One region of the Alicyclobacillus tolerans genome, then DNA from elsewhere that is predicted to be linked to it. Evidence: a T-box and tRNA genes for the amino acid it is inferred to sense, from the RefSeq annotation. Region 1 holds a T-box; the other holds one or more tRNA genes.
What was found. The T-box of region 1 lies ahead of tyrS (tyrosine--tRNA ligase). A T-box ahead of a tRNA ligase gene usually reads a tRNA of that ligase, here a tRNA-Tyr.
Positions count from the first base shown of each region.

Region 2: it encodes a tRNA-Tyr, which carries the amino acid that the T-box ahead of tyrS (tyrosine--tRNA ligase) is inferred to sense. The anticodon was not compared.

Region 1 covers NZ_JBMGNK010000002.1:2,447,902-2,458,045, forward strand. Annotated here, with positions in the region: gene ACOJUR_RS12540 (nitrilase-related carbon-nitrogen hydrolase) at 1-352, opposite strand, end outside; gene ACOJUR_RS12545 (phosphotransferase) at 455-1,438, opposite strand; gene ACOJUR_RS12550 (LysM peptidoglycan-binding domain-containing protein) at 1,445-2,116, opposite strand; gene ACOJUR_RS12555 (methyl-accepting chemotaxis protein) at 2,218-4,017, opposite strand; gene ACOJUR_RS12560 (sporulation protein YunB) at 4,091-4,837, opposite strand; gene tyrS (tyrosine--tRNA ligase) at 4,882-6,120, opposite strand; T-box leader at 6,193-6,423, opposite strand; gene ACOJUR_RS12570 (transglycosylase domain-containing protein) at 6,532-8,790, shown strand; gene ACOJUR_RS12575 (endonuclease MutS2) at 8,765-10,144, opposite strand, start outside.
Region 2 covers NZ_JBMGNK010000002.1:1,608,812-1,618,955, forward strand. Annotated here, with positions in the region: gene miaB (tRNA (N6-isopentenyl adenosine(37)-C2)-methylthiotransferase MiaB) at 1-483, shown strand, start outside; gene ACOJUR_RS07915 (YlbF/YmcA family competence regulator) at 480-932, shown strand; gene mutS (DNA mismatch repair protein MutS) at 1,116-3,734, shown strand; gene mutL (DNA mismatch repair endonuclease MutL) at 3,713-5,611, shown strand; gene ACOJUR_RS07930 (class I SAM-dependent methyltransferase) at 5,604-6,428, shown strand; gene miaA (tRNA (adenosine(37)-N6)-dimethylallyltransferase MiaA) at 6,430-7,392, shown strand; gene hfq (RNA chaperone Hfq) at 7,469-7,723, shown strand; tRNA gene ACOJUR_RS07945 (tRNA-Thr) at 7,867-7,942, shown strand; tRNA gene ACOJUR_RS07950 (tRNA-Tyr) at 7,948-8,031, shown strand; tRNA gene ACOJUR_RS07955 (tRNA-Trp) at 8,100-8,175, shown strand; tRNA gene ACOJUR_RS07960 (tRNA-His) at 8,181-8,256, shown strand; tRNA gene ACOJUR_RS07965 (tRNA-Gln) at 8,262-8,336, shown strand; tRNA gene ACOJUR_RS07970 (tRNA-Arg) at 8,344-8,420, shown strand; tRNA gene ACOJUR_RS07975 (tRNA-Pro) at 8,422-8,498, shown strand; tRNA gene ACOJUR_RS07980 (tRNA-Ala) at 8,551-8,626, shown strand; tRNA gene ACOJUR_RS07985 (tRNA-Asn) at 8,632-8,706, shown strand; tRNA gene ACOJUR_RS07990 (tRNA-Thr) at 8,714-8,789, shown strand; tRNA gene ACOJUR_RS07995 (tRNA-Val) at 8,806-8,881, shown strand; tRNA gene ACOJUR_RS08000 (tRNA-Ser) at 8,893-8,986, shown strand; gene ACOJUR_RS08005 (AAA family ATPase) at 9,204-10,144, shown strand, end outside.

The DNA of each region.
Region 1 (10,144 bases):
CATAAGTGGGTAGGTATACTTTGCGGTGAACAGCTCGTACTTTTCCTTCAGATGCGTAAACAGCACTGACATGGAACAAATGGTGTGATGTTTCTTCAACAAAAGAAAAGACAATATCGATTTCGCGGCTAGCCTCTATTAAAGATTGTATTTGCGGATGAACGAGAGGTCTGGCAATGTCCAGTGTCATATCCTGCACTTGATAACCTGTCAATCCTAATTCAGGAAAAATAATTAACTGCGCCCCACGCGCCCGAGCTTCCCTAATCCACTCATGATGCTTGTCCAGATTCCATTCAAAGTCGCCCAGTCTTGGACTCAACTGGGCAAGAACCACTTGTAGGCGATCCACGATCGCAACTCTCCTATCTATTACTGTCCTATACAGACCTGCTTTCGTCTGCCTAATCCTAGGCTTAGTATACCTAGGCACCTGACGAATGCAAGCTGAGAACTACATGCGAATCGGATAAGGACTGTCACTGTATAGAAGTTGACGCCTTTTTGATTCACATTTGAGTGCGTAATGCACACGCGCCCAATCGTCAGCCGGATAGCCTCGTTTCGCCCATTCCACAAGAGACCGAGCCAGAATATCCGGCCAAGCCAAAATCCGCCAAAGAAGTCGTTCTCGCAAAGGCGACAAATGCGCAGCCTCCACATAAGCATCCATCATCTTCCGCCAATCGCCAGCTTGAAGATTCCCAAGAAATAAACTGTGGTTAGCTATTTGAGCCACGTCATAAAGCGGATCGTCCAAACCTGACTGGTCAAAATCAATCAACTGTACCTCCTGCGCTGGTCCAACAAGAAGATTATGGGGAGCTAAATCGCGGTGGCAGAAGGATAGCTGGCGAAATTCTACAAGCTGACGATAAAACGGAGCCGGCTCTTCCAGCACCTGGGCAACCTGCTTCAGCACACCAACCGAGAAAGGTTCAAGTGGCGGACAGCGTTCGCAAGCATCCTTCCAGACACCGGAGAGTGCTCTTGCCTTGAGAAATATTCTCTGCTGCAATGGCGTATGGTGAGAAAGAACAGAGGCGTCCATGCGCTGGACTGGAATTTGATGAAGCTGGGCCAGCGCATGGATAGCCGCCATTCGTTCATTCGGCAAACCAAGATTCAAATGCCGTCCAGGTAACCAAGGTTGCAAATAGCCGAGAGATGGAATGGTGTGAAGTCTGGTTAAATATACATGATTCTGATTAGGCAAAGCTACAGCAAAACGTATACCTTTTTCCTGCAAAAGTTGAGAGACTTTCGACAACGCTGCTAAACGTTTCTCACTGTCTTTCTCCTCTGCAAATTTCCAGACATAGTTCTGCCCATCTGCGGTAATCAAACCTGTCACAGTTCGTCTTTCTATACTGGCAATAACATTGAGCCCGTAATAGGATGCGATTTCACGAATAGCACCCTCTGCTAGCAGAGCCATGTGTAGTCAACCCTTGTCATAGGTAATGGTATCTGACCATCCCTCATCATCTAATCCACCCACAGGAGTCTGGCCGGATGTAGGCAAATCATTGTTGAAGGCTACTGTTTCTGATTGCCCCCGCGTATCTGTCAAAATATCAGACCAAGAAGACAAATCATAACTGCTTTCAGCAGCCGCTGGACTGCCTATATCTTTGCGCAATCCTCCTGTATGTGTGTGGGGGCCTTCCCAGTCGTTTATATTTTCTTCCGATCCGGTTGGCATCACCGTTTTATCTTTCATCATGTTCTTGGGAGGTGCAGCACTGGGAATGTAGACCACACGTCCGGGATCCAGTGTATCGCTTGGGCTCATTCCGTTTAAATGACAAAGTTCTAAAACTGAAACGTTGTAGAGTTCAGAAAGCGATTCTACGTTTTCACCTTCTTGCACCACATGCGGCCAAACAAACCCAAAATAACTGGGCACTTTCACGGTTGCTTTACTGGTTTTACTTTTTTTCTGCCCACCGGCAGATGATTTACCAAGTTCCGGGATACTGAGTGTCATGCCAGGAATAAGTTTGGCTGGAGATGTTATTTCTGGATTGGCTGCTAGGATGAGTGGAATTCGTACGCCAGTTTTCTTGGCGATACTGTAAAGACTGTCTCCTGGGCGCACAACATATTTTTTCACTACCGATTCCCTCCTCTGCGCGAAAGTCAGACTTTCCGCGCACGGTCTGCGGCAGTATATGCAGGCGCCCAGTCGAATGTCAGAGAAGAATGAAAGGAAATTTAGACTTTGAAAGTACCCACTAAGGATTGCAGTTCCTGGGCTAAATGAGATAACTCGTGTGAGGCTGCGGATATTTCTTCAACCGTCGCCAAACTTTCTTCTGTACTAGCGGCGTTAGCTTGTGAACCGGCAGCCACTTGTTCCATATAAGCATTTAAAGTTTGAATGACACTCAGACAACTTTGTACAACTGCACGGGTTTTTTCTACACTTTCTGCGATACTGTCTGTTGTGGGAACCACTTGTTTCACAGCCTGCAAAATACCATTCAGTACAGATTTGGTTTGCACGCTTGCTGCCTTACCGGCCTCAACAGAAACTACACCTTCTTGCATCACTTCGGTAACCCGTTCAGTGAGTTCGGCGTTTTGCCGAACAATCTCGTCGATTTCCAAGGTCGCAGAGCGACTTTGTTCCGCTAATGCGCGCACTTCTTGAGCAACAACCGCAAAGCCGCGTCCTGCTTCACCAGCACGTGCAGCCTCAATCGCAGCATTGAGAGCAAGAAGGTTTGTCTGATCAGCCAAGTCACGGATGGTATCCAGAATACGGTTAATCTCTTTTGATGATGAAGCCAAGCGAGAAACTTCCTCATTGGTTTTAGCAGCAATTTCAGCGACAGTTTGCATGGTACTTTCTGCTTGTACGACAGCTGCCTCTCCCTGTTCCGTCGCTTTCACCACTTCATCCACAGCTTGAAGCACGTGCTGTACACGGTTAGCAGTAGCGTTTCCCTGTTCCTCCACGCGTGCCATTCCTTCTTTCATGTCACTCAAGGAGAGAACGGCCTTTTCACTTAAAAGTGCAAATTCGCCAGCCGTTTCAGCAATTTCATTGACAGCATGGGCTGTCTCATCCGTGGAAGCTGTCAAATCTTGTGCATTGGACGCCAACGTATTGGCTGTCTGCACAACTTTGCGCACTAAATCAGCAACCGAGGCTAACACCCGATTGGTGGCTTCAGCTAATTTTTCAATCTCATCACGGCTGTGCACCCCTTCAATACGTCGGCGCAAATCCCCATCTGCACTGGCAATTTGATCGAGAATTCGCGTAACTCGTCTAATATTGCGGGGAGTTTGAAACGTTGCAGGAATTCCAAAAATAAGGCCAATGAGAATAGTGAATAAAATAAGGACTCCCAATACTACAAAAGTAACATTGACAGTTTGTTTGAGGTGTAAAGCAGAACGATTGGCGGAAGTTTGCACCGTATTTAAAAATTCATTGATGGAGTCAGAAGCATTGGCTAATCGTTGTGTGCCTTTGCCCTCTGCAACCAACTGCAATGCTTGTTTCCCTTCATCGTCCATCATATACGTTACCAATTCATTCGCTTCGGTAGAATAATTGACAAATTGAGCTTTGGCATTCTCAAGTTCTGCAAGGCTCTTTGGATTATCGGCCAGCAAGTTTTCGAGTACATGGTAAGTGTTTATAAAATCGCCCGATTTATCGTAAAAGCCATTGTTCAATAGATTTTGATTATTCGTCATAAGATAGCTGTGCATGGTTGAATCCATAGATAGCAGATCTTCCTGTAGTCGGTGCCCGTCCTGCAAGATTTCTACATCTTTTGTGGCTACCGTCTGTATTTGACTGCGCATGTTTAACAATTGCACCGTACTGACAACGCCAATCACGATAATACTCAGTAAAATGATGCCAAATGTTCCACCAATTTTAATTTGAATGGATAAAAAAGGGACTTTTTTCCTGTACCAATCTCGTACTTTGTGTAGTGGTGACGAACTGCGATTGGGCAGCTCTGAATTTTGTAATTGTGGTTCCAAACTCAACTGAACTTCGCCCCCATCTCCTATACCCTAGTCAAAATGACAGAGATGAATTCGACTTCCAGCATGAGTTTTCCTATCGGGGAGCGGAAAATTTTGTCGAACTTTGTCCATTTGAATGGCTATAATTGTTCCACCCGCCAGCAGCGTAAGCTCCAGGAACCGGACCTGACATAACAATGACAGCCAGAGGTGCGTCGGACTGTACACTAAGAGGCAAAGAGACAAATGGAGCGATCACGTTGACATCCGCTACTAAACGCAATTTTAAAACATGGACGGCTTGGTTAAGTCCTGTATTACTTGAATCGATATACAAAGTGGAATGAACATTTCCAAGTAAAATAAGGTGTACAGGTACGCTCATGCGAGCCAAAGAGAAAAGCGGTCCACCAATGGCTTGGCCAATCGGTACAGAGATTGTAGTGTGATTAACCTGATTGATTAGCTGTTTAGCTCTTTGAGTAGCATCTGCTTGAATTTCTGTGAGAGCGTGCAGATGGAACCGAGCAACTGTTAAATTACTCTGTCCCGGCGCTGGAGAGAGACTGACAAGTTCATCAGCATCTGAAATTTTGAGCAGTTCAGTATCGAGTGCCTGTGTCAACGCTTCTGAAGCAACATGACGCGCCTCGGTAGCAGCCAGGCTAACCATGACGGGTTGAAGACGTCGTTCTGCAGAAAACATCATACATACAAGTGCAGCAGTAAATAAAAGGATAACCATCGGTAATCTGAGCCGCAAAAAAAACTTTGCGCCTGCCTGCACTTCCACGGAGGAAGAGCGGGCAGAGCGGCGCGCGTGAAATTTTCGACGCAGCATGGATGCGCACCCCCCATGCTTCTTGTATGCATCGAAAAATAAAACTAGGACAGGCGAATGCGCACAAATTGCCGCTTGCCCACTTGCAAAATATCCCCATCAGAAAAATTCAACTCAGCGTCTACATTGTCAATTTTTTCTCCATTCCAACGAACCGCACCGCCCTCAATCAGCCGACGAGCCTCTCCATTGCTTTTGGCAAGCCCTAATTCTGTCAGAGCTTTCACCACCCAGATCAGAGATTCAGACATGGATACGTCTGGAATATCGGATGGCAGTTCTCGCTTTTGAAACACCTGTTGCCAATGTTCAAGCGCTTTTTGTACTGCGTCGTCACCGTGAAAACGTCTTACTAGTTCAGCAGCCACTTGCATTTTGGCATCACGGGGATGAAGAGTGCCATTTTTTAAACTTTCGAGCCAGTTCTCATATTCCGTTTGAGCTGGAGTGAGAAGCAGAAGGTAATACTTTGGCAACAATTCATCTGGAATCGACATTAATTTGCCGAACATGGTGTGTAAATCTTCATTAACACCTACATAATTGCCGAGACTTTTGGACATTTTGTGCACGCCGTCCAACCCTTCGAGAAGCGGCATCATCAAAACAACTTGCATGTCCTGTTGAAACTCTTTCTGCAAGGTGCGCCCCATGAGAAGGTTGAATTTTTGGTCCGTACCGCCAAATTCAATATCGGTTTGTAATGCAACTGAGTCATAAGCCTGCATGAGCGGGTAAAAAAACTCATGAATGTGAATAGGTCTATTTTCTACATAACGTTTATGAAAATCGTCCCGTTCCAACATGCGTGCCACCGTCACGTAGGAAGCCAAGCGAACCACATCCGCAAATGTCAGCGCTGAAAGCCAGCTTGAATTGTAGACAATCTCTGTCCGTTTCGGATCGAGAATTTTAAAAACCTGAGTGACATAAGTTTTGGCGTTTTCTTGAACTTGTTCTCTGCTCAGTTGTGTGCGTGTTTCCGACTTGCCTGTAGGGTCGCCCACTTGGCCAGTAAAGTCACCAATCACCAAATGAACTTGATGGCCGAATTCCTGCATTTGCCGTATTTTTTGCAAAACAACGGCATGACCAAGATGAATATCAGGAGCTGTAGGATCCATTCCCAATTTCAAACGCAAAGGACGGTTCTCCATCAGACATTTGCGCAACTTGTCTTTCAATTCTGTTTCGGGAACGATTTCCGCCGTACCTTGAGCAATCATGGCAAACTGTCTTTCCACTTCTTTTTCAATTTCAACCGGCACATGCGCAGCCGTCATATCGAGATCGACCTCCATCAAATGAAATGGGAAGTTATACCTCCCAGGAATCATAAAAAACACCTCATCCTACTACAGGACGAGGTGTTATTCCCCGCGGTACCACCTGAATTGCTGAAGAATCCATTCAAAACACTTCAGCCACTCCAGGCGATAACGGACCCATCCGTGTCTTTGCAAAAGTGCAAACACAACCTCAGCAGTTGTAAGTTCAGCCTGGAAGCAGGTTCGGCTCGCAGCAACCGCCGACTCTCTGGACCTTTTTATTCTTCCTGCCTACTGATTCTGCGTCAACAGCATGAAACAATGATTTTGATTCAATCTATAACAGAAGCCAATCTGCTGTCAATGGCTCTCATAACTGTCCATAGTTTGATGCATGATGTATAGAAAGAGAGGAGACCTGCGGTCATGACAAAGAGATACAAGCATCGCCAAAAACGCCGTTCCAAAGTGGTTCGCTGGCAAAAAGGAATGCGCTTTGTCAGTTCAATTGTAGCAGGTGTCTGTGTCAGTACCGCTCTCTTTCTGATTGGCGCAGCTGGCGGTTACAGCTATGTAGCAGCCCACCATTTGCCAACGCTTGATGTCAATCGCCTGGCATCACAGCCACACATTACAGAAGTATACGACAGAAACGGAAAATGGCTTGGAAATTTTGCCCGCAGCGAAGATTTTGAAAGCATCCATTCTCTTCAAGAAGTGTCGCCCTTACTGGTACAAGCGTATGTAGACGCTGAAGATAAAACTTTTTTTAAAAATCCAGGGATTGCACCGCTTTCACTATTGCGCGCCTGTTATCAAGACGTCGTATGGCATCATATTGTCAGCGGAGCAAGTACGATTACCCAACAAACCATTAAACTAGTCTATTTTCCAGAGCAACAACGCACACTAGAGCGCAAATTAGAAGAAGCGGTTCTTGCCATAGAAGCCAATCATTTTCTTAGCAAACAAGAAATTTTAATTGATTACTTAAACCATGTGTATTTCGGCAAGTATGATGGTAAACAAATTTATGGTGTCAAGGCAGCTGCACACATTATGTTAGGTAAATCCTTGCAAAACTTGACACCTGCAGAAGCAGCCTTTTTGGCAACAATCCCGAACAATCCAAGCGAGTTTCATCCAATTCAACATCCGCACGCCACTTTGACTCGCTGTCATTGGATTCTAGGGGAAATGTACCGTTGCGGCACACTTTCCAAAGCAGAATATCAACAGGCGCTGAATGAGCCGATTTTAAAAGAATTGAAGCACCCCAACATGCCTCTGTTTGGCAATCACCCTTACTTAATGCTCGATGACATTCAGCCACTTGTCGCTCAGTTATTGGTCGATCACGGTTTATATGCCAATAGAGAATCTGCCATCAACGCACTGCCATTCTCTGGATTACGAATTTATACTACGGTGGATGCACATCTGCAAAATCGTTTAGAAGACATTCTTGCAAATAACCCGAGTTTATCCAATTGTAATTTGCCAAATCCTGTACATCCACAACAATACGATTTACTGGAAGCCGGTATGACGCTGATTGACAACCATTCTGGAGGCATCCTGGCTATGAGTGGAGGACGCGACTACCGTGACGATCAAATTGACCATGCAAACTTGGCCCGTCAACCGGGATCGGCCATCAAGCCAATTCTTGATTATGCGCCAGCTATCGATTGTGGTCAGCTTATAGCAGCCAGCATTCTTTCTGACCGACCTACGATCTTTTCCAAAAAACCTTTATTTGCTCCAAAAGATGATGATGGAAAATTTCGTGGCGACGTCTCCGTTCGCGAAGCGCTAATTCATTCGTTCAATGTACCTGCCGTCGAAACATTGCAAAAAATCTCTCCACAATTAGGTTTTGCCTATCTTGAGCGTCTAGGTCTGCCTATTGGCGCGCAGACTTTGACTGGTGGCTCCAGCTTAGTGGAAAAGGATGTGCAACTAGCCAGCGCCATTGGCGGTATGACACATGGTCTTTCAGTCACACAACTGACGGATGCCTACACCGCGCTCGCCAATCAAGGGATTTGGCGGCAAGCTTATCTCATAGAAAAAATCACGGATGCCAATGGACATCTGCTATATCAAGCGAAACCTGTATCACGTCGAGTTTTCCGTCCCTCCACAGCATTTATTGTCACTTCTATGCTTGAAGATGTAGTGAAGCGGGGAACTGGATGGCATATTCATCAAACTTACCCAAATATTAACATAGCCGGAAAAACAGGCACCACAGACAATGAGGAAAATGGCTGGTTTATTGGTTATACGCCTGATTACACATTGGGAGTGTGGACTGGCTACAATCACAACCAATCCATTCCCATGCGAGTTTATCAGACGAAAATGAAACTTTGGGAAGCAATGATGAAACCTCTTTTGAACGCACAAGCAAATTTTCCAGTACCAGAAACTGTGACCAGCGCCTTAATATGCAAAGATACTGGAGAATTAGCCAATCTACAATGCCTTATGACTCATCGAGCAGTCAAGGAGTATTTTGAGCGTGGCAGCGTGCCAGACAAAATTTGTTCTCGCATACATTCGCCTATACAGACCGAATCCAAGCAAATTCCGTCGAATTTGCCAGTTCCTTTACCTGATGATTTATGGCCTGAAGCATCACAACCACCGGACCTCATACCTGGACTGACACAACCGTAACCCCATCGCCGCCTTCGCCAAGGCTTCCGGAAGCAAACGACTTAACAGCTTTATGGTGCTTTAAATGTTGGCGAATGGCGGTACGCAAAGCACCTGTACCTTTACCGTGAATAATTACAATACGACCTAGACCTTGCAGCATTGCTGCATCTAGGTGACGATCGATACGTAACAAGGCATCTTCGACTGTTTCGCCGCGTACATCGATTTCCATACGTATGCTCTCGCCGCCTTTCACACGAACGCCTTGAACGGTTGGCTTACTTGCGCCTTCAATAGGCTCCAAATCTCTTACATCAATTTTGCTTCGCAATGGCCCCATTTGGACAGTCGCATATTGGCCAGATAGCTCAATAACTTCCGCTTTTTGTCCAAGCGAAAGCACGCGCACGGCTTGTCCGACAGCAATAGCTTTTTTGTTGCCACTCTTGGCTCTCTGAATGTTTTTTCGTGTTGGCAGTGCCTCTTCTAAAGATTTACGCAACTCGACAAACTCGTGATCTTTCCAGTCCTTTCGTTCCCTGCGTAATTCTTGAATAACGCGTTCCGCAGTTTGGCGAGCGTTTACCAGTACACGTTCCGCTTCCTGAAGAAGCTCTTCTTCTTTTCTGGAAGATGCTTCTTCCCATTCGACCAAAGCGCGTTGGTACTGTTCTTCCAAAGACTGCGCTTTGTTTCGCGCTTCTTCAGCTGCCGCCAAGGCCTCCAAATGTTGTTTGCGAGCTTTTTCCATTTCACCAATCAACCGATCCATTTCTTCCTGTTCATTGGAAATATAGCGGGACGCTCGTTCTATAATTTTTTCCGGTAAACCGAGACGTCGAGCAATCGCAAAAGCGTTGGATCGACCAGGTACACCAATTAACAATCGATACGTTGGCTGTAAACTTTGCACGTCAAATTCCATGCTAGCATTGATGGCGGCCGGTTCTCGAAAAGCAAACGCTTTAAGCTCTGCATGGTGAGTGGTAGCTACAACGCGCGCTCCACATTCGGCTAATGTTTCTAAAATAGCGACGGCAAGCGCTGCCCCTTCTCCCGGGTCAGTCCCTGCCCCCAGTTCGTCCAGCAGCACTAAATCCTGCTCATGAACCTGTTGAAGCATGTGAATCATATTTTTTAAATGTGAGGAGAAGGTGGAAAGACTTTGTTCAATACTTTGCTCATCACCAATATCCGCAAAAATAGTTCGGCAAAAAGCGATTTCACTATTTTCATTCGCGTGAATAAAACAGCCCGCCATAGCCATAAGCGTTAGCAAACCCATAGTTTTGAGAGTGACTGTTTTACCCCCAGTGTTGGGACCGGTAATCATAAGCATGCGATATTCGCGGCCTAATTCCAGATCAATTGG
Region 2 (10,144 bases), 840 kb from region 1:
TTGGTACAGCGCATTCGCGATAAGATTCCTGGTGTGTCTTTGACCACAGATATCATTGTGGGATTTCCGGGTGAGACGGAAGAAGAATTTCAAGATACATTGAAGCTGGTTGAGGAAGTGCGATTTGATAACGCTTTTACGTTTATTTATTCAGCACGTGAAAATACTCCGGCAGCCACCTTTGAAGATACGGTAACACTGGCGGAGAAAAAAGCGCGCTTGAAGCGATTGAACGATATGCAATACAGCATTAGTCGTGAAAAACAAGAGCAATATGTAGGACAAGAACTGGATGTGTTGGTCGAAGGACCAAGCAAGACCAATCCAGATGTATTAGCAGGGAGAACGCGCAAAAACCAGCTCGTTCTGTTTGCTGGCACGTCTGCATTAGTCGGGCAACATGTCAAGGTGCGTGTTACTGAGCCACAAACCTGGTTGCTAAAAGGAGAAATTGTCAGCCATAGGGGAGAGGAAAGCGCATGAATGTTAATCTTCTTGAATCTCCACCCACTCCACTCTGGCAATCGAAAGCGGATGCTATTGTGCGGCTCATTTTTACGTCGGATGTAGCAGAACGTTTTTGGGAAGCACGAGAAAAAATGTCACGTCATGAGCGCGCGCAAGAATTATTTGAGGAATTGAAGAAACAGACCAACCAATTATTGGTGCTCGAAAGCCACTATGGCGAGGTACATGAACGCACTTCAATCGCGCGCACAAGAATGCAAGAAATTGAAGCAGAACTGGCGGGAATACCTGTTGCTTATCAATATCGTGAAGCCCATGATGAACTAAACAATCTTCTTCAGGAAGTGATGACTCGTCTTTTGCAGCGTCTTGGAGCAGTTTTGCCAGTTGAACCAGGTCCTCGCCAAGGATGCGGACAAGGTCCGGATGGACAGGGATGTTCATGTGGCGGACATCACGGATGAACGCCGAATTGCCATGTCATTTCTCGGATTGTGAAGTTGAGCCTCCAATGATGCCAGTAACCGTCTTCCTTGGGCAGACGGTTTTTTGTCGTAAGAACATATTCGATTTGTTTGTGTTGAAAGCTACCATCTCTATATGAAGATCCCATACAGGGGTAGGTGAATCTAAAATTGACACCAATGATGAAGCAGTATTTGGAAATTAAGCAACAGGTTTCAGATGCGCTGTTGATGTTTCGCTTAGGCGATTTTTATGAATTGTTTTTTGAAGATGCCAAGACAGCCAGTCGAGTTTTAGATATTACTTTAACTGGGAGAGATGGCGGAGAGCAAGAACGTATCCCGATGTGTGGTGTTCCCTATCATGCGGTCGATCAGTATTTAGCCAAATTGGTACAGGAAGGGTATAAAGTAGCCATTTGCGAGCAAATGGAAGATCCTAAATCTGTAAAGGGTATTGTCAAACGTGAAATTGTGCGCGTGATTACACCAGGCACTGCCATACTAGATGATGATGGCGAACAGCGCTTGCTTGCCGTTTGTATCCATGCCACTGACGCGATAGAACAAGAAGCATCTCTCTATGCGGTTGCGTTGATGGACATGCTTGCCGGCGATTTATGGATGGGAGAGACGGGTGACGAGGATGAGGTGTTCAACTGGCTGCGTTTGCATCGGCCTGTCGAACTTTTATTGGCTGAATCCTCCACAAGTTCTCCTTTTTGGGAAGAGAAATTAGAAAAACTTGGCCCCCTGCCAGTGACGTTTCTTTCTCTTCGCAAACAATCGGTTCAAGATTGGCGTCATTCACTGAGTCAGATGTCTGCTTTTGAAACGTTTCCTGCTCAACTTGAGTCTCTGACGGTTGGATGGGCAGCACTCTCGCTTTTGCTGCAATACGTACAAGAAACTCAGCGGCAAACTACCTTGCATATAAAGCAACCTATTCTGCTTGGACAGGAAGAAATTTTAAAAATGAATCCTGCAGCTGTCACACATTTGGAGTTGTTTCAGACAGAACGCACGAAAGAAAAGAAAGGTTCGCTCTATCATCATTTGAACCGTACGCAAACAGCGATGGGTGCGCGTCTTTTGCGTCGCTGGATGGAACGTCCGCTGGCCAGACGTGAACCGATCCTAGAACGTCAGGAAGCGATTTCTATCTTCTTGTCAGATGTGATTGCTCGCAGTGCCCTGCAGCAAACTTTGTCAAATGTCTCTGATATGGAGCGATTGCTTGGCAGGATTATGTTTCAAAAAGCGACTCCGCGCGATGTGCTTAAGCTTGGCCTAGCTTTGCAGAAGGTTCCTGCCATACGAGAAATTGCCAATCTTCCCGTGCAGAGATTACAGCAACTGCTCCATCAGTTACCTGATGTGACTCATCTCTCTTCGTTGATTGTTCATCAAATGGTTGAAACTCCTCCCGTTCAATTGGATGCTGGTCCAATTTTTCGTGAAGGAGTAGATGCCAAGCTGGACGAGTATCGCGATCTATCACGTAACGGCAAGCAATGGTTGGCTCAATTTGAGCAGAGAGAGCGGGAAAGAACAGGTATTCGGACGTTGAAGGTAGGCTATAATCGAGTATTTGGATATTTTATCGAGGTTTCGAAGACACAGGTGAATCAAATACCTCCAGAATATGAACGTCGGCAAACACTTGCCGCTGCCGAGCGATACACAGTGGCAGAACTTAAAGAACGCGAAAGTGCCATCCTTCAAGCGGCTGAGGAGGCTGCTCATCGAGAAGCGGAGTTGTTTGCCGATCTTTGCAGGCAATTGGTTGAAAAGAGACACGAGTTACAATTGGTTTCTCAAGTGTTGGCTGAACTCGACGTCTATACATCTTTGGCTGAAGTTGCAGCTTTATACGGCTATACGTGCCCAGAATGGTCACAGGAAGCCTGTTTAGAAATTGTCGCTGGCAGGCATCCAGTCATTGAAGCGATTCCGGATTTACGCTTTATACCCAATGATACAAGATTAAGTTCAGATCATAATTTTATGCTAATTACAGGTCCAAATATGGGCGGTAAAAGTACGTATATGCGTCAGGTGGCTTTACTGGTATTGCTTGCTCATATGGGCTCGTATGTTCCAGCGCAATCGATGCGACTCAGTCAGTTTGACGAAATTTTCACACGGATTGGTGCTGCTGATGATATCCACAGCGGACAGAGCACTTTCATGGTTGAAATGATGGAGTTGGCACATATTCTTCGTCATGCCACAGGGCGCAGTCTGGTTATTTTAGACGAGATCGGACGAGGTACATCGACCCAGGATGGCTTGGCTTTGGCGGCTTCTGTTATGGATTTTCTGCAGGCAACGAATAAACCGCTAACTTTGTTTGCAACGCATTATCATGAGTTGACGCAACATGCACATCAACTACCTGGCGTGCAGAATGCTTCTGTGGCGGTAGCGGAATCGGGGCATCATATCGAGTTTTTGCACACATTGGTTATGACTGCTGCCGATCGCAGTTATGGCATCCACGTGGCTCGATTAGCGGGTATACCAGATTGGGTGCTCTCCAAAGCGCAGTCTTATCTCTCTAGTTTTGCTAGCGAGGCGACACTTCACTTGGCAGCTTCTGAAGAAAATGTTCCTTTCGGTGTGAAAACTGAAGCTGAAATGCATAGTGAGCCGCAAAATTCGTACTATGCTGCTGAAATTTTGCGTGCTTTGGCTGAATTGGATGTTTTGCAGATTACGCCGTTGCAGGCATTGCAGAAATTGGAAGAGTGGTCTGCTCGTGCAAAGGAGGTGATGTCATGGGTGTCATCCAAGTCATGAGCGACGCTCTGGCCAATCAAATTGCTGCGGGAGAGGTGGTAGAACGGCCAGCTTCTTGTGTAAAAGAATTAATTGAGAACTCCCTTGATGCCAAAGCTAAACGTATCAAAATTGAGGTCGAAGAAGGCGGTATACGACGCTTGAGCGTCGAAGACGATGGCGTGGGCATGGACGAACAGGATGCAGTGCTGGCGTTTTCGCGACATGCTACCAGTAAAATTATTCATGCTCGGGATTTGACACGTATTCAAACGCTCGGATTTCGTGGGGAAGCGTTAGCTGCTATTGCTGCAGTGTCTAAAGTCAGTTTGACGACGCGTCAATCCGATCAAACACATGGCATTTTTCTGCGTATTGAAGGGACTTCCATTACCGATGGACCCAAACCAGTAGGAGCGCCGCCAGGCACTCGTATTGTCGTGGAAGATTTGTTTTACAACACGCCTGTCCGACTCAAATATCTGCGCAGTGTTCAAACTGAATTTTCACGCATTGTTGATGTTGTGCAAAGAGCCGCACTTTCTCGACCAGATGTTGCCTTTTTGTTAAGTCACGAGGGACGAGTTGTCTTTCAAAGTAGCGGTCGCGGTGGTCAACGGTCGGTACTCGCTGCACTTTTAGGGCCTGTGGAAGCTACACAATTGTTAGAAGCCAGTCAAAGTTCAGTTACTTGTCAAGTTACCGCCTGGCTCGGTTTGCCTCAGCAAGCAAGAAGTAATCGCAATCACGCGTATCTTTTTCTTAATCATCGCCCAATCCGTAATTTGTCTTTACATCAAGCTGTCGCAGCAGGCTACGGAACACGTTTGATGGTGGGAAAACATCCTATTTACGCTCTTTTTGTCGACATGGATCCTATCTTGGCTGATGTGAATATCCATCCCCACAAAAGTGAAGTGCGCTTAAGCGAAGAACGAGACGTCAGTCAACTGATTACACGTATGGTGGAGAACGCGCTTTCGGACAAGCATTTGGTACCCAAGTGGCCTGTAACTAGTCGTGTTCAAGAAAAAATTTCATCCTATCAGGTACCCTTTTTTGGGCAGAACGAAAAAAACCAAACCACGTTCTCTGAAGCCAAATTATCGGTCAGTGAGCAGTCTGTGGGTCTCCGTGCAGAATCTATGGACATGTCGACAAACTCTAAAAAAAATACACTCTCTCATCCGCTTTCGCAAGCGTACGAATTTTCAGTCCAACCAGAAGCAGTACTGGCATCAGAATCTGTGTTGCCAAGTGAAGTCAAAGACGAAGAAGTACAGGATTCTTCTTTGCGAGAGAGAGTTAAAAATTGGCAATTGCGTCCTATTGGTCAAGCTTTAGGGATGTATGTAATTGCCGAAGATGGAGAAAGTTTGTACATCATCGATCAGCATGCGGCTCACGAACGCATACTTTACGAAAAATTTTTGAAACAAATGCAATTGTCTGCAGACACAATGCCCTTGCTGACTCCTCTTACTTTTACACTGTCAGCTTCGGCTCACGGTATTTGGATGCAGCATCAAGAAGTGTTCGCCTCACTCGGTCTCGATATCGAACCATTTGGTGGTTTGGATGTATGTGTTCGAGGGGTACCGCTCGTCTGGGAGGGGCTTGATGTTCTGCAGCTAACGCAACGGATTTTTGATGATTTGGTAGAGATAGCCAAACAGGCTCCATCAGGCGCCTTTGTTGAAGAGTTGCGTTTGAAAATCGTTCAAAAAGCTTGCAAAGCCGCAATTAAAGCCAACCATCGGTTATCTGACGAAGAGATATTGGCTTTATGTGAGGAATTGGTAGAATTGGACGATCCTTTTCATTGTCCGCATGGCAGACCTGTTTTATTAGAGTTAAATAGTTACGATTTGGAGAAAGGATTTCGCCGCATTGTCTGAGTTGAAGATTGATGGTTATAAAAAATGGGTGTGTGTCACACCCGTCCGGCAGGAGGAAAACTGCCATGCTATTCAGTACGCGCAGCGATTGGCTAAGTTTTTTGACGCAAAATGGGTAACGCGTGATTCACGAAGCATAGCCAAAATCTTTTCGGATACTGGGGCAGAAGTGATTGTTGTAGCCGCGGATTGGCCCGTTTTTTATCATCGTGATCAAACTGAAAATGGCCTGCAATATCACCCCGGAATGTCGACCCTTAGATTGCAAACACTTCTTCAAGGAGGTACCGACAGGCTTTTGCAAGCTGCACAAATTCGCCCGTCAGATTGGGTTTTAGATGCAACTTGTGGCTTAGCATCCGATGCTGTCGTTTTATCCTATGCAGTTGGTCGTCAGGGAAAAGTCACAGCTCTTGAGAAAAGTCCTGTCATTTATCGAATGCTTCAGCACGCACAGACAGAGGGTCTTGAGCATTTGCCGCAACAAATTTCAACTTGGCTTTCGAGGATTGATTTACTGCATCAAGACGCACTGCAATTTTTGCGCCAGAGTGGTCATCAGCAATATGATGTAATTTATATCGATCCTATGTTCCAGGAACCCATCATGAACTCTCCTGGCATCGCTGCATTGCGACCTTTTGCGTATAAGGAGCCACTTGACGAGATACTCTTTGCTGAAGCTTGCCGGGTGACCAGGCATCGTGTGGTGATCAAGGCACGTGCTCATGATTCCATTTGGAGGCAATTGCCCATTCAACCGGATAAGTTAAGTGGACGTGTACGTTACGGCATCTGGGAGAGAGGGGGGACGTAAATTGGCCTTTGTCTGTCTAGCAGGTCCTACAGCAGTTGGAAAGAGTTCTGTGGCAATTGAACTTGCCAAGCAGTTGGAAGCGGAGATTTTGTCAGCCGATTCGATGCAAATTTATCGACAAATGGATATTGGTACGGGTAAAGTTACTCCTGAAGAAATGCAGGGAGTCGTTCATTACGGCATCGACTTGGTTGATCCGGACGAATCGTTTAGCGTGGCAGATTTTGTAAACTACGCGAAAAAAACGATAGCCAACATTGCGCAGCGTAGACGTTTACCACTTGTTGTTGGGGGAACAACCCTCTATTTGCGAGGATTGCTGGATGGACTCTCTTTTCAGACCGTGCCATCCAGTCCTTCCTTGCGTCAGAATTGGGAAGATTACGCTGCCAATCATGGCCGTGAGGCACTTTATCAGGAATTGTATAAGGTCGATCCGCTCACAGCAGCTCGTCTGCATGTCAATGATGTGCGGAGAGTTGTGCGTGCGTTGGAGGTCTATCAATTGACAGGACGGCCCATGTCTCAGTCTTATCAATGGCAGCCGCATCGTGATCGATCAGATGTATTGCTGCTCGTACTGAATGGCGCGCGTGATTGGCTGTACGCTCGAATTGATAAGCGTGTGGACGAGATGATGGCGAGTGGCTGGCTCGATGAAGTGAGGCGTTTGCTGGCGGCAGGTGTGTCGGAAGACGCACAGTCAATGCAAGCGATTGGCTATCGAGAATTGGTACGTACACTGCGTGCTGAAATTTCTTTGGAAGAAGCTGTTGTACTCATTAAGCGAAACACCCGTCGTTTGGCAAAAAGGCAGATCAGTTTTTTGCGCCAAGATCCGCGAGCGATATGGATAGAAATGGATGATTATGCGCAAGATAAAGTTGTAGTACAAGCGCGGAAGAAGATTGAGCAGTTTTTAGCAGGAATTACTCTCCCTCAGAGAGAATATGCTGACGAGTAAACTTTTGCATGCGTGTAGTCGGATACAGTCAAGCGACGCCGCTACACCTGAACGAAATGAACAGGGAGTGAACGGCGTGAGCAAACAGCCGGTAAATATTCAGGATACTTTTTTGAATCAAGTTAGAAAAGAGAAAATACCAGTCATCGTATATTTGGTCAATGGGTTTCAAATTCGTGGAAATGTTAAGGCGTTCGATAATTTTACCATTGTTGTGGAAGCTGACGGGAAACAGCAAATGATATACAAACATGCTGTCTCCACGTTTATTCCGCTTCGTGCCGTGAATCTGATGAACACGGAAGAGAGTTCTGCAAGCGACGAAAATTAACGCGTTAGAGTAGGCAACCCTGTGTCAAATAATAAGCAATTTTTTGAACATTTTTCATGCGCAATTGAATGCAAAAAAACATGAAAATGTAGTTGACACAGGGTTGGGAACTGTGATAAGTTATGACTTGTCGCTGATGAGGCGCCAGCGTAGCTCAGTAGGTAGAGCAACTGACTTGTAATCAGTAGGTCGCAGGTTCGATTCCTGTCGCTGGCTCCAGTAGCGGAGGGGTACCAAAGTGGCCAAATGGGGCGGACTGTAAATCCGTTGCGGAAGCTTCGAAGGTTCGAATCCTTCCCCCTCCACCAGGCAAGGCAATCAGCAGGCAGAGGATGGACGAGTAAGCAGGAGGCGAACTCTCGAAACCTCGGTCAATAGGGGCGTAGTTCAGCTGGTAGAACGGCGGTCTCCAAAACCGCATGTCGTGGGTTCGAATCCTGCCGCCCCTGCCAAAGTGGTGAGCGTGGCGAAGTGGTTAACGCACCGGATTGTGGTTCCGGCATTCGTGGGTTCGATTCCCATCGCTCACCCCAAATAATGGGGGATAGCCAAGCGGTAAGGCAACGGACTTTGACTCCGTCATGCGAAGGTTCGATCCCTTCTCCCCCAGCCAGGATGTTGTGCCCGTAGCTCAGCTGGATAGAGTGCTTGACTACGAATCAAGAGGTCGGGAGTTCGAATCTCTCCGGGCACGCCATCGGAGCATAGCGCAGCTTGGTAGCGCGCCTGCCTTGGGAGCAGGAGGTCGTGGGTTCGAATCCCGCTGCTCCGACCACCTGATTCTCAGGTTGACATCAAAATTGCCTTGTGGTAGAATGGTGATTCATGGGGGTATAGCTCAGCTGGGAGAGCACCTGCCTTGCAAGCAGGGGGTCGTCGGTTCGAATCCGTCTACCTCCACCACATTTTCCTCGATAGCTCAGCGGTAGAGCATCCGGCTGTTAACCGGAGGGTCGTAGGTTCGAATCCTACTCGGGGAGCCATTCATTCGCTCCCATAGCTCAGTCGGCAGAGCGCATCCATGGTAAGGATGAGGTCACCAGTTCGAATCTGGTTGGGAGCTCCAGAAACTAAACATGTATGGGCGTTTAGCTCAGCTGGGAGAGCATCTGCCTTACAAGCAGAGGGTCGGCGGTTCGAACCCGTCAACGCCCACCAAAGTTTTTTATGGAGTGATGGCCGAGTAGGTCGAAGGCGCTCGCCTGCTAAGCGAGTATACGGTTATAAGCCGTATCGACGGTTCGAATCCGTCTCACTCCGCCAGAATCGAGTTCGAGCAAACAGACTAAGAGTTAACTCTTATCCAGAGGATGACAGAGCTGACACTTAGTCTGTTTTATTTTGTCTCAAAACTTTCTCCATCCACCTTCCTCTTTCTTTGTTTTGTTTCTTCAGTTCGTCTTCTAGGCATTCACCCAAATCGCGAATGAAGCATAGGCTACCTCAGTACCAGCGCTGAGATGATTTGAGGTGACAACGGGTGCCCTCCAAAAACAGATGGAATCAAGTACGCCCTACGCAGTACAGAGTCATTGATGAATTTGAACAAAGTAATATGGCAGTTGGCGAAGCGCTATCTAGATTATCGGGCAAATACAGAACTGATGAAGTAAACAGTACCATGCATATGACCAGGGAACGCTTGCTGCAGATTATTTCTAGAATGGATAGTCTTGTTGGTCTGGATGGAGTTAAGGAGATGGTCCGACAAATCTTTGCCCATGTTTATATTCAGGAACAACGTCGGCTGGCTCGGCTTAAAACCGATCCGTTGGTCTTGCATATGGTCTTCTCAGGCAACCCGGGGACAGGAAAAACCACAGTTGCAAGATTAATTGCTGAAATGTTTCGAGACTGCGGATTGCTTGAGAAGGGTCATTTGGTCGAAGTAGAGCGTGCCGATTTAGTCGGCGAGTATATAGGCCACACAGCGCAAAAAACGAGGGAGAGTATACAGCGGGCGCTTGGTGGAGTGCTCTTTATTGATGAAGCGTATTCTTTAGCACGTGGTGGAAACAAAGATTTTGGCCGGGAAGCGATTGATTGTTTAGTCAAGGGAATAGAAGATTATCGCAATCAATTTGTAGCGATTATTGCTGGTTATGAGAATGAGATGAAATATTTTTTGAGTACAAATCCTGGCTTACCCAGTCGTTTTCCCATTCATTTGCATTTTCCGGACTACACGCTCTCTTCTCTGATTGCGATTGCCAGGCAAACAGCACAAGAACATCAATACAAACTAGCACCGGATGCTGAATTTATTTTACGAAGAAAAATTCAACAAGCGCTTCTGGATGCTTCTCGAGAGTTTAGTAACGCCCGTTTTGTGCGCAATTTGATAGAGAAAGCGATCCGTCATCAGGCATCGCGATTGTTTCAGCGATCTCGTGTTTCCAGAGAGGAATTAATGACTTTAAG